Regions from separate parts of the Brevibacillus sp. HB1.3 genome, predicted to be linked through region 1. Evidence: riboswitches for the same ligand, from Rfam matches in the RefSeq annotation. Region 1 holds a riboswitch; each other region holds the start of a gene.
The links. Region 1 has a riboswitch for S-adenosylmethionine ahead of HPY31_RS05915 (BMP family lipoprotein). Riboswitches for the same ligand answer to the same signal wherever they lie in the genome.
Positions count from the first base shown of each region.

Region 2: linked by a shared signal. The riboswitch ahead of HPY31_RS24340 (homocysteine synthase) and the one ahead of HPY31_RS05915 (BMP family lipoprotein) in region 1 are both predicted to bind S-adenosylmethionine.
Region 3: linked by a shared signal. The riboswitch ahead of HPY31_RS24265 (methionine ABC transporter ATP-binding protein) and the one ahead of HPY31_RS05915 (BMP family lipoprotein) in region 1 are both predicted to bind S-adenosylmethionine.
Region 4: linked by a shared signal. The riboswitch ahead of metK (methionine adenosyltransferase) and the one ahead of HPY31_RS05915 (BMP family lipoprotein) in region 1 are both predicted to bind S-adenosylmethionine.

Region 1 covers NZ_JABMIT010000002.1:265,594-269,541, reverse strand. Annotated here, with positions in the region: gene HPY31_RS05920 (methyl-accepting chemotaxis protein) at 106-1,581, shown strand; SAM riboswitch class I at 1,733-1,855, shown strand; gene HPY31_RS05915 (BMP family lipoprotein) at 2,056-3,084, shown strand; gene HPY31_RS05910 (ABC transporter ATP-binding protein) at 3,191-3,948, shown strand, end outside.
Region 2 covers NZ_JABMIT010000013.1:73,649-77,596, forward strand. Annotated here, with positions in the region: gene HPY31_RS24320 (PGG domain-containing protein) at 19-789, opposite strand; gene HPY31_RS24325 (YqzG/YhdC family protein) at 892-1,230, shown strand; gene HPY31_RS24330 (SCO family protein) at 1,227-1,853, opposite strand; gene HPY31_RS24335 (rhodanese-like domain-containing protein) at 1,936-2,247, opposite strand; SAM riboswitch class I at 2,559-2,665, shown strand; gene HPY31_RS24340 (homocysteine synthase) at 2,755-3,948, shown strand, end outside.
Region 3 covers NZ_JABMIT010000013.1:59,358-63,305, forward strand. Annotated here, with positions in the region: gene HPY31_RS24260 (methionine ABC transporter permease) at 5-670, opposite strand; gene HPY31_RS24265 (methionine ABC transporter ATP-binding protein) at 671-1,684, opposite strand; SAM riboswitch class I at 1,785-1,900, opposite strand; gene HPY31_RS24270 (Ger(x)C family spore germination protein) at 2,008-3,141, opposite strand; gene HPY31_RS24275 (GerAB/ArcD/ProY family transporter) at 3,141-3,948, opposite strand, start outside.
Region 4 covers NZ_JABMIT010000002.1:80,969-84,916, reverse strand. Annotated here, with positions in the region: gene HPY31_RS05110 (S8 family peptidase) at 1-1,921, shown strand, start outside; SAM riboswitch class I at 1,983-2,084, shown strand; gene metK (methionine adenosyltransferase) at 2,218-3,423, shown strand; gene HPY31_RS05100 (polysaccharide deacetylase family protein) at 3,572-3,948, shown strand, end outside.

The DNA of each region.
Region 1 (3,948 bases):
AATTGTTTTTGGCTGTTCTCACTTTTTTCACAAATTTGGCAAAGGTTTGGCTATATAATGGGGAAAGAATCCGATACATAAGTAATAAGGAAAAGGGGGGCAATTATGATTCAATTGATTCGCAATACCTTGACTGACAAAGAAGGCTTTATGATTTTTATCCTATGGAATCATTTGTGGATGGCGGGACTCATTGCCTACCAAGTGGATGTGAACTTCTGGAAAGTGACGTCCTTGGGATTGCTGGTCACTTTAATTGTTTCGCCGTATTATTTCATTCGCAAAGATAGTCTTGTGATTCGTTATCTGGTAGCAATTGGACTCATGTTCTATGCGATTTCATTCGATCACTTTACCGATTACCAGGAGATCACCTTCCTCGCTTTTATCGTCATGGGCTTTTTGGCAGCCTATTTGGATTGGAAGCTGGTCGTAACAGCGGGAATTACCCAAATCATTGTCACGGTTATCGGGTTCTACACAGGAACCTACCAGATCTTCGATGGTGATTTTTCGGAGATCAATTTGCTTATGCGTATTGTCACGATTCTCATGATGATGGGAGCCGTAACGTATCTGTGTCTCGCCGGACAAGCCTCCCTGCAAAAAGCGCACGATGCAAGGCAGGAAGCGGAAGAGAAAGAGCGCCGTCTGGGAGAAATGCTTTTGAACATCCAGGAAATGACGGAGCAGCTGGATCGTACAAGCGATCATGTACATGAGCATGCGGAAGGTACGAAGCGCAATACAGATGAAATGATGGTAGCCTTCAAGGAAGTCGCCGTCGGTATGGAATCACAGGCGAATTCTACGGTGAAGATCGAAGAAGAGGTTCAATCCATCGATCAGGAAATCGAGGCAGTCACATCGCAGACCAACGCAATGAAAACTGAATCGCAACAAAACAACCGTCGTCTGACAGAAAGCGTTCAGATGATGAACGAGCTGTCCTCGCAGATGGAGCAAATTGTGCAGGCAGTCAATGTAGCAGCCTCTACGATTCACCAGCTCAATCGCCAGGCGAATCGCGTAGAGGAAATTGTCGGCGCTATTAATCAGATCGCGACACAAACGAATCTGTTGGCACTGAATGCCGCGATTGAATCGGCTCGTGCAGGTGAGCATGGACGGGGATTTGCTGTGGTAGCGGATGAGGTACGCAAGCTGGCAGAACAAAGCGCGACAGCCACACAGGAAATTACCGACATTCTCAAGTCACTCCATCAGGAAAGTGAGAATGCGGTGCAACATATGAGCAGTGGGGAAGTGTCTGTTGCAAAAGGCCAAGAGCTGGCCGTAAAAACAGTGGCTTCCATTGAAGCAGTGCGTGCAGGGATGATGGCCTTCCTAGAAGCAGCTGATCAGGTAAGCTCCAGCATGGACCGGGTAAAAGTGCGTTCCGGCGAAGTTGCCATCGAGATGTCGACCATTACAGCCGTAACCGAGGAATCGGTAGCCAACTTAGAAGAGCTGTTTGCGACAGCAGAAAACCAGCATCAAAAAGTGCGTGAGATTACGGAAGAGCTGGGCGAGCTAAATACGTTGTCGCATCGCCTCCAGCAAACCTTTCACGTAAAGTAGAGGTTGCGCTTCTCGCCAATTTCTCGGTGCTGAAAAGACGACTTTTTAAACTTTTATTTACTTGTAGAAGTGTTTGGAATTGAGAAAAAAGAATTGCATTTTCGAACCGTTCTGCTAGAATGAATTCCATTGTAACTAAATATATTCACCTACCTTATCAAGAGCGGCGGAGGGACTGGCCCGATGATGCCCGGCAACCACTGATCATGTCTATGCATGAACAGAAAGGTGCCAATTCCTGCAAAACCTGTACCATGGTTTTGACAGATGAGGAAGAGAACGGCTTCGTACGCAAACTCTTCCTCCGGGGAGAGTTTTTTTGTTGTATTTGTAAAAGAAGAGGAGGAATAAACGAACGATAAATTAATTCTATAAGAGAATATTCGTAAATAGTATTGAAAAAATGGATGAAAAGCCGTACATTACCTAATAGGATAAAGAAAAACGTAAAGTTCGGATAGGGAGAGATACATCATGAAGAAGTTATTGCTGGCATTAACGACATTCGCAGTATTGGCAACAGGATGCTCGACTGGCACAAGCGCACCGGCAGATCAGCCAGGAGGACAAGCAGCAGGACAAGAGGGCGCGGCCAAAAAGCGAATTGCCTTGATTTTGCCTGAGAAAATCGGTGTGAATCCATTCTTCCAACAAATGGACGAGGGTGCAAAGAAAGCCGCACAAGAGCTGGGCGCAGAAGTAAAAACGATCGAATCTACAGACCATGGAGCGATTGAAGAAAATCTGCGTGTGGCTGTTGCAGAAAATTATGATTTGATCATCACTTCTTCCTTTACATCAGAGGATGCATTGAAAAAAGTAGCTACTGAAAATCCTGACCGTAATTTTGCGATTATTGATACGGTAGTGGATTTGCCAAACGTTCGCAGTGTTACCTTCCGTGAGCAGGAAGCGGCTTACTTGGTGGGAGCAGCAGCAGGCTTGGCAACGAAAACGAACAAAGTGGGTATGGTTGTGGCTCTTGATATTCCGCAGTTAAAAAAATGGACGGTTGGCTTCGGAGAGGGCTTGAAAGCGACAAATCCAAAAGCAGAGCTGCTGGTCAACTATGTAGGAAGCTTCACTGACCCGGCAAAAGCGAAGGAATTGGCTTTGCTCCAAGCTTCCAAAGGCGCTGATTTCATTAACGGTGCAGCAGCAGTAGGCGACCTCGGCGTTTTCGAAGCAGCGAAGGAAAAAGGCTTCTTCACAGCAGGTCAGGACGTTGACCGTACGACGATTGATCCAGAGCATATCGTTCTGTCCCAATTGAAAGGAACTGACGCGGCAGCTTATGAAACCGTGAAGACCTTTGTAGAAGGAACGTTCAAACCAGGTGTTGTGGCATACGGCTTGAAGGAAAAAGGTGTTGGTGTAACCTATGTCACGCACGAAAGCAAGACGCCGCTGAACGCTTTTATCGGACAAGAAGTGGTGGATAAAGTGAAAGCGATCAGCGATGAGATTGTAGCGGGCACTCGCCAAGTACCAGATAAATTCTAAACACGCACGTCAAATTGTTTGTGCACAGTGATGGATGTGACCGACTACGGCTGTGTAGTCGGTCTTCCATTTTCATAAAAGGACGTACAGAAATGAGGGAGTGGGAATGACCGATCGCTTGGAAATGAGGGGCATGACCAAGAAGTACGGAGATTTTACCGCCAACGACAAGGTGTCGTTCTCACTGGCAGCAGGAGAGGTCCATGCGATTGTCGGGGAAAATGGAGCGGGCAAAACGACACTGATGCGGATGCTGTACGGGATGGAGCAGCCGACGTCGGGAGAGATCGTGTTAAACGGCAAGCCAGTTGTTTTTCGCGGACCAGAGGACGCGATTCGAAATGGAATCGGGATGGTTCACCAGCACTTTATGCTCTTCGGAGAATTCAGTGTGACTGAAAATATCGTGATTGGATATGAGCCGAAGCAAGCAGGCTTTTTCAAAAGAAGAGACGCAGAGGACAAGGTGCGAGCGCTGAGTGAGCAGTATCGCATTCCGATTCATCCGCAGGCTATGGTAGCGAATTGCTCGATCGGGGAACAGCAACGGGTCGAAATTCTGAAGGTCCTGTATCAGGGAGCGGATATTATCGTGTTGGACGAGCCGACTGCTGTCCTTACTCCGCTGGAGGTACGCGACCTGCTGCAAACGATTCGAAACTTGGCAAAGAGCGGCAAGAGCGTCATTTTGATTACACATAAGTTGCAGGAAGTCATGGAGGTAGCCGATCGTATTACGGTACTGCGCGGGGGAAAAGTGACGGGAACGGTTTCGCGGAATGAGACAAATGCGAACGATTTAGCCAGACTGATGGTTGGACGTGAATTGCAGGAGCTAGCTGAGCGACTTCCTCTGGATAAAGG
Region 2 (3,948 bases), on a different contig from region 1:
CTTGTCTATTCCACACATTCATCTTCGGTCAATAATCGAATACTGATACTCCAAATCGGCAACTCGTTCATCGGTAACGGCACTAGCTCTCGCCCAGAAATCGTGCTTCGCATAAGAATCGTCGGTCCATACCTCCGTTATTTCTCCTGAAGAGAGCTGTAACGGTATGGCCTCGACCTCTTTTAATACGTTGCCGCTTTTGTTTTTCAATCGCAGGTTTAGATCGATCTCCAACAGCTGGTCCGACTGATTTCGTACCAGGATGAGACTTGAATACGGATATCCAACACAATTTTTGGTACACTCTTGTCTGCTGTATACGAGGGCGAGATCAATAGGCTTCTCGTTGTCCATCTTGACCTCTTTCCACTGGTCTTTTGCTTTTTGTACGACGATCACGTACTCCGCTTTCTTCAAAAAGGGACCCATCCCTAAAAAGGCAGCGGCAAAAAAACTAAACAAACCAAAAGCTGTGCATAGAAAAACGAGGTTCATCTTCCAAAACTGTTTTCTCATCGTGACCAAAAAGCCAATGTACAGGAGAATACAAACAAACACTAACAGGATACAAAAATAGAAAAAGACCTCCAAATCAGACTCCGTAGGTAACACCGGAATGCCATACTTCACTTGCCAATATACATTCGCGGCAAAGCTGCCTCCGTAAATCAATACGGCTGAAGCAATCGTCAGCCCCCATTTTTTCCAGAAAGGAGGCTTTTGAAAAATCGCCGCAAGAACGCCCACCAAAACAGGAACGCCAAATAAGGGAATGAGCAAGTAATGCATCGAGTACCCCCCGCACTTCATTGTCATTATTTTCTACGAATGATATTCCGAAAAGTCTTCAAAATACATGGCAAACCATTTGAAAAAGAGAGGGAATAGCAAGTGCAAACCGTTCGTCGCCTATTTCGCTATCGGAACATGATGCCCCTTCTCTCCACCGTCCTTTTTCTGCTCATCTTTCAGCCGTTCCCTACCTATGCCCAGCCTCCCTATGCAAAATGGGGCAAGCTCGCGATGCAGGAAACGATGAAGCGATATCCAAACGCTCAAATTGTGGACTACCTGCATGTCGGACGAAAACAAAAAACGCCCACCACGTCAGAAGAGACGTTTAAGCTCTTGCTTCAAGAAAGCAATCGCAGGTGGGCGTTACTCGTTCATATTGAATTCGTGAATCAAACAGAAGAGGTCGTAAACATCTTCTATGAGGAGACACGCTAGTCAGCGAGTTGTACCATCTCTTTCATCATGACTTCCAGCTCCATGTTGGCTGCCATCCCGTACGCGCGACGCATGTTTCCCTCTCCATCCACAAGGAACATGCGAGCCGTGTGGGAATAAGAACCATCTGGCTCCTTAATGACCATCAGACCAAAATCCTTCGTCACTTTCTCTACAGCCTGAGCATCCCCGCGCAGGAACTTCCAGCCACTCTGATCTGCCTTGAACTTGGCTGCATACTCCTGCAAGACTTCCGGTGTATCGTTATCAGGGTCAAAGGAAATGGAAACAAACTCCACTTTGTCTCCGAACAGTCCCTTTTCCTTCAACTGATCTTGCAGCTTGGCCATGTTGAACGTAGTCGCCGGACAAATATCCGGACACTTGGTGAACATAAACTCTACCAGTCGTACCTTGCCAGCACTTGAATGAAATGTATAGGTTGTTCCATCACTATTGTCCAAGGTGAAGTCCGCGATCGGCTTCAACACCTCGATCTTCTCTTTTGTCATGTAATTATAACCAAATACTCCGACGATAGCTAAAATGATAATACCAGCTAACACAGGAAACCAATGTTTCTTCATTGCAGATTCCTGCTGCAATTGTGCTCCTTCACTCATCGGTTGCTTCCTCCCTGCTTGTCCCATGCGTGAATGCCTCCTGATTACACGCGGGAGGCATTCACACTGTTTCTATCACGTCTTATTGTTCCACTTCACCTGGCCATGCGAGCATGCCGCCAACCATATTCGCCACGTCATACCCTTGTGCACTCAAATACTCGGTAGCTGAATTGCTTCTGGCACCACTGCGGCAAACCATCACAATCGGAATGTTCTTATCCAGCTCATCGATACGATGTGGCAAAAAGCCAAGTGGGATCAGCTTTGCCTCTTTAATGTGACCTGCATTCCACTCATCTACTTCACGTACATCAATGACTTGCAGTTCCTCTTTGGCTTCCAGCTTTTCCAACAGCTCTTGTGGTGTCATTTCCTTTACTCCATGGCTCATTGTTATTTATCCTCCTATATGTACGATCAGATCAGTTGTAACCACCTCCATGATATCATACGCTTTTTTACTTTTCTAACGCGAAGAGCACTTGGCTTCACCCTGCATTGATACTCCCTATTTTCTACCATTATCTCCTATTTCGCTGCGGCAGTAGCCACACGGGATGTGAACAGCTTGAGACAAAACCGTTACAAATTAATGGCATGAGTAAACCACCTTCATTCATATATACACAAAAACCTCCCTGATAACTGTATATTCCGCATTGACAGCAAGGATTTATTTTCATACAATTACGACAACAATTATTTTCATCAAGAGCGGTGGAGGGACAGGCCCTACGAAGCCCGGCAACCAGCAGATTAGCTGCATGGTGCCAATTCCTGCAGAATCCAGTGATTCTGAGAGATGAACAAAAGCCCGTGCATGATGGAGCTTCTTCTTCTCAGGAGAATGCTCCGTTTTTTTATTCGCCGATTTCCCATAGTAAAAGGAGAGATGGACATGTCCGATCAACAACAATGGAAGCCAGAAACACTTGCGGTACACGGTGGGCAGGAGGTTGACCCTGTAACAGGCTCTCGAGCTGTTCCGATCTATCAGACGACCTCCTATGTTTTCCGCGATACGGAGCATGCAGCCAACCTATTTGGCCTAAAAGAGTTTGGGAACATCTATACACGCATCATGAATCCCACACAGGATGTATTTGAGAAGCGTGTTGCCCTGCTCGAAGGTGGGGTTGGTGCACTCGCGACCGCATCCGGGCAGGCTGCCATTACATTCGCCATCTTAAATATTGCACATGCGGGTGACGAGATCGTCGCTTCCAGCAGCCTGTACGGCGGTACCTACAACCTGTTCGCCCACACTCTTCCCCGCCTCGGTATCAAGGTTCATTTTGCAGATCAATCCAATCCGGAAAATTTCCGGGCCTATATCAATGAAAAGACAAAAGCCGTGTTTTGCGAGACAATCGGCAACCCGCGCATTGATGTCGCTGATATCGAGGCGATCGCCCATATTGCCCACGAGAATGGTGTGCCGTTGATCGTGGATAACACCTTTGCGACTCCGATTTTGTGCCGTCCTTTTGAGCACGGGGCCGATATCGTCGTGCACTCCACCACCAAATTCATCGGCGGCCACGGAACAGCAATTGGCGGTATCATCGTAGACTCAGGAAAATTCGACTGGAACAACGGAAAATTCCCAGGTCTGACTACACCAGATCCAAGCTACCATGGCGTCGTCTATACAGAAGCAGTCGGTCCGCTTGCCTATATTATCAAGGCACGTGTCCAGCTCCAGCGCGATATCGGGGCAGCAGTCGCTCCGATCAACTCCTTCTTGTTCCTGCAAGGATTAGAAACTCTGCATCTGCGAATCGAGCGGCATAGCCAGAACGCCTTGGCAGTAGCCCAGTTCCTCGCCAATCACTCCGCCGTAGAGTGGGTGAGTTATCCGGGATTGGAGTCAGACTCCCAGCGTGAATTGGCCCAAAAATATTTGCCAAAAGGGGCCGGCGCGATCCTGACCTTTGGCATTCGCGGTGGCGTTGAGGCAGGAAAAACATTGATCGAATCAGTGAAGCTGTTCTCCCATCTCGCAAATGTCGGAGATTCCAAGTCACTCATCATTCATCCAGCGAGCACAACACATCAGCAGATGACAGAAGAAGAGCAGGCAGCAGCCGGA
Region 3 (3,948 bases), on a different contig from region 1:
GATCCTATTTACGGCTGAATTTCAGAACCAGACGGTCCCCCAGCGATTGTAAGATCTGTACCATCACCAGCAAAATAACAACAGTCACAACCATAACATCGGTTTGGAAACGCTGATAACCGTATCGGATCGCCAAGTCACCCAAACCACCACCGCCAATTACCCCGGACATTGCCGTGTAGGAGACCAGCGTTACCGTCGTGATCGTAATACCCGCGATCAGACCGGATCTAGACTCTGGTAAAAGGACATTCCAGACAATCTGCCAATTGGAAGCACCCATAGATTGTGCAGCCTCAATCACGCCCTTATCAATCTCACGCAGGGAGGTTTCCACCAAACGTGCAAAAAACGGAGCGGCACCAAATACGAGCGGCGGAATGGCACCCAGTACCCCGAGTGAAGTCCCTACGATCATTTTCGTTACTGGAATCAGCAAGATCATCAGAATGATAAATGGTACCGAGCGCAATACGTTGACAACGAATGATGCAATCGTATAAAAAGTGCGGTTTTGCAAAAGCTGTCCGCGAGAAGTCAAAAACAGAATGATGCCCAACGGCAAACCAATCAGGACGGTAAACAGAGTGGAGAAGCCAAGCATCGTGAGCGTGTCCATCGTACCTTCGCCGATTTCAGCCCAATCCACATTTTCGAATGTCCAGTCCATTTATATCACCTCTACTTCCAAGCCACGTTGGCGCAGCGTCTCGATGGTCTTTTGATTCTGTGCGACATCGCCTTCCAGCTCGATCACTAACTGACCATACGGCGTATCTTTCATGCGAGAAATCGTTCCCTGCAAAATACTGAACACCGTACCAGTCTCTTGCATCGTTTGGAAAAGGATCGGCTGGTACGTTTTTTCTCCGAGGAAGGTGACACGAGCAATCGTGCGGTTCCCCGAAGCCTTTTCGTGCTCGACCGCTTCGCGCAGCTCTGTAGAATCGGCTACTTGCTCCACGAATTCTTGTGTCGTCGGATGCTTTGGACGAAGGAATACATCCAGTACGTTACCTGACTCGACGATTTTTCCTCCATCAATCACGCCGACACGATCACAAATGGAGCGAATGACGTGCATCTCGTGGGTAATCAACACAATGGTCAAGCCCAGCTTGCGGTTGATGTCCAAGAGCAGTGCCAGAATGGAGTTCGTCGTTTGCGGATCGAGAGCTGATGTCGCTTCGTCGCAGAGCAGCACTTTTGGATCATTCGCGAGCGCACGGGCAATCCCGACACGCTGCTTCTGTCCGCCAGACAGCTGAGACGGATATTTGTCCTTATGTGCCTCCAAGCCAACCAGCTTCAGCAGCTCGTTTACTTTCTTATCAATCTCTGCCTTCGAACGCTTTGCCAGCTTGAGCGGAAAAGCAACATTTTCGCCGACCGTTGAAGAAGACAGCAAGTTGAAATGCTGAAAAATCATGCCGATTGAGCGGCGCTTTTCTTGCAGCTTCCCTTCATCCAGCTTCGTCAAATCGACGCCGTCCACAATAACTTCCCCCGAAGTTGGGCGCTCTAGCAAATTGATGCACCGGATCAACGTACTTTTCCCTGCACCAGAGTGTCCGATAATCCCGTATATTTCGCCTTGCTCTATGGAAAGGTCGATCCCCGTTAACGCTGGGATGGTTTTACCCTGTACTTGATAGCTTTTATGCAAATGACGCAGTTGGATCAACGCATCCACCTCCCGACCATAATCTTGATAAAAATATAAAAACCCCTTTTTCACAAACGAAAAAGGGGCTGCAACGCAATGTATACGTTCGCATCCACCCTTCTCATCTGTACAAGATCCAAAAATCCTGTAGGAATTGGCACCGCGACGTTCATTCGAAAATGAACCGGCTGCCGGGCTTCATAGGGCCTGTCCCTCCGCCTCTCTTGATAAGAAAGATATCTACGTATATTATGTTCGTTTTTTCTATTTCTTGATGATACAAAACGGATTATATCCTTTTTGAAAATATCACGTCAATAGTAATAGCAGGAAAAGTTTTTTTAATCCATGACGCCGTTGCGGATGATGGTTGACTTTATGTGAAAGCGAAATGTCGCGTCTTTGAACATCTTTCTCCATTCAGCCTGCGTCATATTTGCCTTGCCCCTTCTATTTGAGCGATACACGATCCCGAAACCAGCGGGATCGACATTGAGGTCCTGCAATTTGTGGACTACTTTCTGCAGTTCTTTTCCGAGCTCTTCTTCCAGTGCATGTTCCATGATTTTCATCAACCTGGCATTCTCTAGCTTCAGCGGGAGGGTTAATTCCAAAATCCGCGCATTTAATCGGATGTGAATATCAAAGATCAGGGGAGATACTTGGGTCAGCTCGATTTTTGAATGGCTGGAAATCGTATCAAAGACAAGCTGCACACGGTCTTTTTTACTTCCGCGATTCTTGGGTACCTCGCCAAAAATATGAGCAGGGACAGAAGTATCGTAGCTGCCAATCCTGAATTTTCCATGCATGAGCTTGATTAAAAAGGCTTCCTTAGGTGTGATCCACCCTACATAACGATCCCCTTGAAACAATGCGATCCCCTTGATTTGCAGCTCATTTCCTTTTTTTGTAATGAACGGCATGATCGGGTCGATTCCTTTGTCATAATAAGACCGAAAAAACTCATGCATAGTGGAAGACGGAATTTTTTCCCCCTCAATATTTTGCTCAATCATACGGTATAAATAGATTCCGATATTCCCTTCTTCCGAATAGCGATGCGTTAACATATCATATGTTTCGCCTTCAAATAAGCAAAGATAAACTCTGCTGGAAATAGAGGAATCCCGATACAACGTGTCAACGATACTACCAAGTCCACGCTTTGCCAATTTTTCATTGTAGAGTGCGACACGAATTTGCCCACCCAATACTCTTTTATCTGATTGTAAATTTATCCGATCCCGAATTCCCTTGCTGGTTTCACCGGTGGCCGAAAAAACCTGTATCTTTTCTTTCGCCTCTGGATTAATGGAAGGCATGATTGCTGTCCCCCGAACGTCCCCATCCTTTAACAGATCATAGCCGACAGCCGTGGCAAGTCCTGTCTCATCAAAAATTTGCCGATCTGAACAGCCTGCCAGGACAAGGACACATGAACACCACAACGCCAAAAGACGCTTGGGCAGCATCAGGCACTCTCTCCTTTGCTGGTTGGTTTCACCCTTTGCTTTCGTTGCTTCAGCCAGACCATCAGGTACAAAAAATAGGGGTACACGTAAATAATGTACAGAGTTATATGCGAGTAAATAGTCGTCATCCGACTCATCTGCTGTCTGGAAAGCAACAACAAGGAGGCTACATAGATCACGGGTATAATCCAATACAATGAATGACGTAGATTAAATCCGAACAAGCGCTTGAGACCTCGGGCAGAAGCCCACAAATACAGCATAATATTCGGCAAGATCACGAGAAGCCATAACGAAATGACAACCAGTTCAAACCTTTCCAGAATAGGGAGGTACACCATCTTTTGCATATTGAGTGTCGCCCAGATCGTTCTCATGAGCTGACCCTGACTAAAAAAGACCAGCGCCACAATCATGACAAGCAAATAGATCAGATACGTCACCAGCACCCCCAACTGTACACTTTTGTGTACCTTCTCTTTATTTTGTACATATGGATAGGCAACGTAGAGGATCTCAAAGCCGGCACTGGTCAAAGACATGGCAATCATTCCATTGAAAAGGTTCTCCAGGCTGGTATCCATGACAGGAAATAAATACTCCCACCTGGCAAATTTCAAGGGGAAATATAACTCAAATATCATCCATATCGTGACCATAAAGGAAAAAAACGCAAAGCCTGCTATGACTCTTATCCCCCCTACGACTGTGTAAAACGCTAGAAACAGGATGATTCCTGACAGAACCCACGTTGGTAAATTCGGGAACATCCAGGTTTGGACAACTTCAATGTAGGTACGTAAAATG
Region 4 (3,948 bases), 180 kb from region 1:
GCTGTATCAAAGCAATACGGGACCTGAACTTAACCTGGTAGCGCCTGGTTTCAATGTTTATACGACCAAGCTAGGGGGGAAGTACGGTTCCTTTAGCGGTACTTCAGCAGCCGCACCACAAGTAGCAGGTGCAGCGGCTCTCATACTAGCTCGTTATCCCAAACTAAGTCCATTTGATGTAAGACAATTGCTTTATCAAACGGCTACGGATTTAGGGGAAAAGGGATGGGACCGGAAAACGGGCTACGGGTTGTTAAATGTCGACAAGGCAGTTCGAACGCCCTTATCCTATGACTTTTTAGAGCCGAATAATCAGACGTACTCAGCAAAAGCGTTCCCGATCGAATCTCAGATACGTGGAAATTTGGGACCAAAAGACACGATAGACTGGCTGAAGATGGACATCCCTTACGATGGGAAGGTCAGCTTCACAGCGTCAGTGACATCTGGTGTTTCTTCCGCGATGGCAGCTACCTTTTACCCAGAGAATCGTCCGCCGATTACGCAGTACTTCGGGAATGGAGATACGATTACTGTCCCGGTCAAAGCGGGAAATATGAATATCCGGTTAATGCGTAACGGAGGGGTCAACAACGCTTTTACCTACGTGCTGACGAGTAAGTTTACCATCAATCCGGACCGTAACGAACCGAACGATACGCAAGAGACGGCAAGGCCACTCGTAGGCAACGAAATCAGTGTAACAGGCAATTTTCACGATGAAGGGGATCAGGATTGGTTCTCCTACTATGTTCGTGAATACGGGCATTTGGATGTCACGGTTAGTCCTGATAACAAGCGTGTCGATTTATTGCTGAGTATTGGTAAACAAGAGCTCGGTAAAAAGATGGTTGTCTGGGACCCTACCTACGATAATGGAACAAAAGACAATCCGACAGAGCGCGTCCAAAAAGAAGTGTCACCAGGCAAGTATTACATCCGTGTGAGTGAGTACAATCGCAATGCGGTGAATGGCGAATATCAGCTGGATCTGGGATACACGCCAGTAAAAAAAGATTTTAATGAGCCGAATGACACCTATCAAACAGCGTCTCCGCTAAGCGGTGGGACAGTTATGTCAGGCACGATACCGACAGCTACCGATTCCGACTGGTTCCAATTTACTGTGAATAGTGAATCGTATGTGACGTTCCGAGCGCCGTACATTCCTGTCGATAGCGGCTTTCGTTTCGCGCTCTATAGCGATCGAAACTTGAACTATGCGCTTGCTTCGACGAATGAGGTAGCGGAGCTGTCGAAGCGAGGAAACGATATTATCGGTTTGCGTTTGCAGCCAGGAAAATATTATGTGCGCCTTAATAGTGGTACTTCGTTCAAATATGAATCGTACCGACTCACGGTGACGCAGCAGAAATTGATAGCGGGTTATCGCGATATTTCGGACCACTGGGCGCGCTCAGAGATCGTCAGACTTAGCTCTCGCGATATTGTAAATGGGTTTAATGATGCGTCATTCAAGCCGAATCAGGCAGTGACCCGTGCGGAGTTTGCGACGATGCTGCTTAAATCGATGCGTGCGACCGGTTCTAAGGTAGCGACTACCTATACAGGAAAAACGACCTTCCGGGATATGCCAAAGCGGCACTGGGCGTATCACAACCTAGGCGTAGCTTATCAATTGGGAATATTGAAAGGGTACCCGAAGAATGAAATGAAGCCGGATCAGCCGATATCGCGTGCAGAGATGGCGATAATGATCGCGCGGGCACGTAATGTGTTGATGTATAATCACGGTACCTCGAATTATCGGGATGTGCCAACGAGTCACTGGGCTTCTCCTGCCATCGAGGCTTTGACCTCGAGGAATTGGGTTAATGGGTACGGTTCTTCCTTTAAACCGAATGGAAGAGCAACTCGCGCCGAGGTAGTGGTAGTACTTTCAAAAGCCTATCAATTATAAGTAAAAATTTTCCTATTGACATCTCTGAAAAAAACAATTATTCTATTATCCGTAATGGATACTCTTATCCAGAGCAGGCGGAGGGACTGGCCCTATGAAGCCCGGCAACCGAGCTAGAGCGGTGCTAACCAGCAGAACGGACATCTGTTCTGGCCGATAAGAGGATGAAGGAAGCAAAAAACGCTCAAACCTTTTCCTCCTAAAAATTGGAAAAGGTTTTTTATTTGCGTTTACGTAGATAAAATCCTAACTCGGCTACCACACTATTTGTATGAGGTCAAAGGAGGTATTTTCTCATGGCTTTGCAAAAAGGTCGTCGTCTGTTTACATCCGAATCTGTAACTGAAGGACATCCGGATAAAATTTGTGACCAAATTTCCGACTCCATCTTGGATGCGATCCTGTCCAAAGATCCAAACGCTCGCGTAGCTTGCGAAACTTCCGTAACTACTGGTTTGGTTCTCGTAGCAGGTGAAATCACTACAAACACTTATGTGGATATCCAAAAGCTCGTTCGTGAAACCATTCGTGAAATCGGCTATGACCGTGCGAAATTTGGTTTTGACGCTGACACTTGCGGTGTTATTACTGCAATTGGCGAGCAGTCCGCTGACATTGCACTTGGTGTAGACCAAGCATTGGAAGCACGCGAAGGCAAAATGACTGATGCTGAGATCGAAGCAATTGGTGCTGGTGACCAAGGTTTGATGTTTGGTTTTGCTTGCAATGAAACACCTGAACTGATGCCACTTCCAATCAGCATGTCTCACCAATTGGCTCGTCGCCTGACTGAAGTACGTAAAAACGGAACACTTGCTTACCTCCGTCCTGACGGAAAAACACAAGTAACCGTTGAGTACGATGGCGACAAACCAGTTCGTATCGATACAATTGTTATTTCTACCCAACATGCTCCTGAAACAACTCTCGAGCAAATCAAGCAAGATCTGGTTGAACACGTAATCAAACCAGTTGTTCCAGCTGAACTGTTGGACGCTGAAACCAAATACTTCATCAACCCAACTGGCCGTTTCGTAATTGGCGGACCACAAGGGGATGCTGGCTTGACTGGCCGCAAAATCATCGTAGATACTTACGGCGGTTATGCTCGTCATGGCGGTGGTGCGTTCTCCGGTAAAGATCCGACGAAAGTTGACCGTTCCGGTGCTTACGCAGCTCGTTATGTAGCGAAAAACATCGTGGCTGCTGGTCTCGCAGACAAATGCGAAGTACAAGTTGCTTACGCAATTGGTGTAGCACAACCAGTTTCCATCGCAGTAGATACATTCGGCACAGGTACCATTTCCGAAGAAGCTCTGGTGAAATTGGTTCGCAAACACTTCGACCTGCGTCCTGCTGGTATCATCAAGCAGCTCGACCTGCGTCGTCCTATCTACAAACAAACAGCTGCATATGGCCACTTCGGACGCAATGACCTGAATGTTCCTTGGGAGCAAACAGACAAAGCAGAAGTTCTGAAGCAAGAGGCTGCTCAACTCTAATATTCCAAAGACATAAAAAGAGCCTGGTGTTGCTACTGGGCTCTTTTTCTTTTAGGAGCAGAGTCATCCAATTATTGGGTCAATTGTTGCACAGGAATTTGTATGACTGTGTCGAATCTCCTAGTGAGGAAGTAGAGGAGGGGTTTTTTTGCCGAACAGAAGGCTCTTCCTGATCGTATTTCTTACTTTTTTGTTTTTTATAGTGGCTATTGGGTTGTTAGGCGAATCTTTTCTGGAAAAAAAGAATAAACAAGAAGTGCAACCTTTTCCCCAAGTGGATACGTCTATAAGCATAAGTGAGACAAAAAATGCTGAGCCAAACGTCACACCAACAGAAGAAGCAGTGGTTCAAACGAAAAAGTGGTATAACAATCAGGTTGTTGTTTTGACGTACCATCATGTCACGGATCAATCGAATCAGCGGTATGTCATAGCTCCTGATCAATTTGCCCGACACATGAAATTTTTGCATGATAATGACCTGAATCCGATTTCGCTGGAGGAGTTCCTGCGATTTATGGAGAC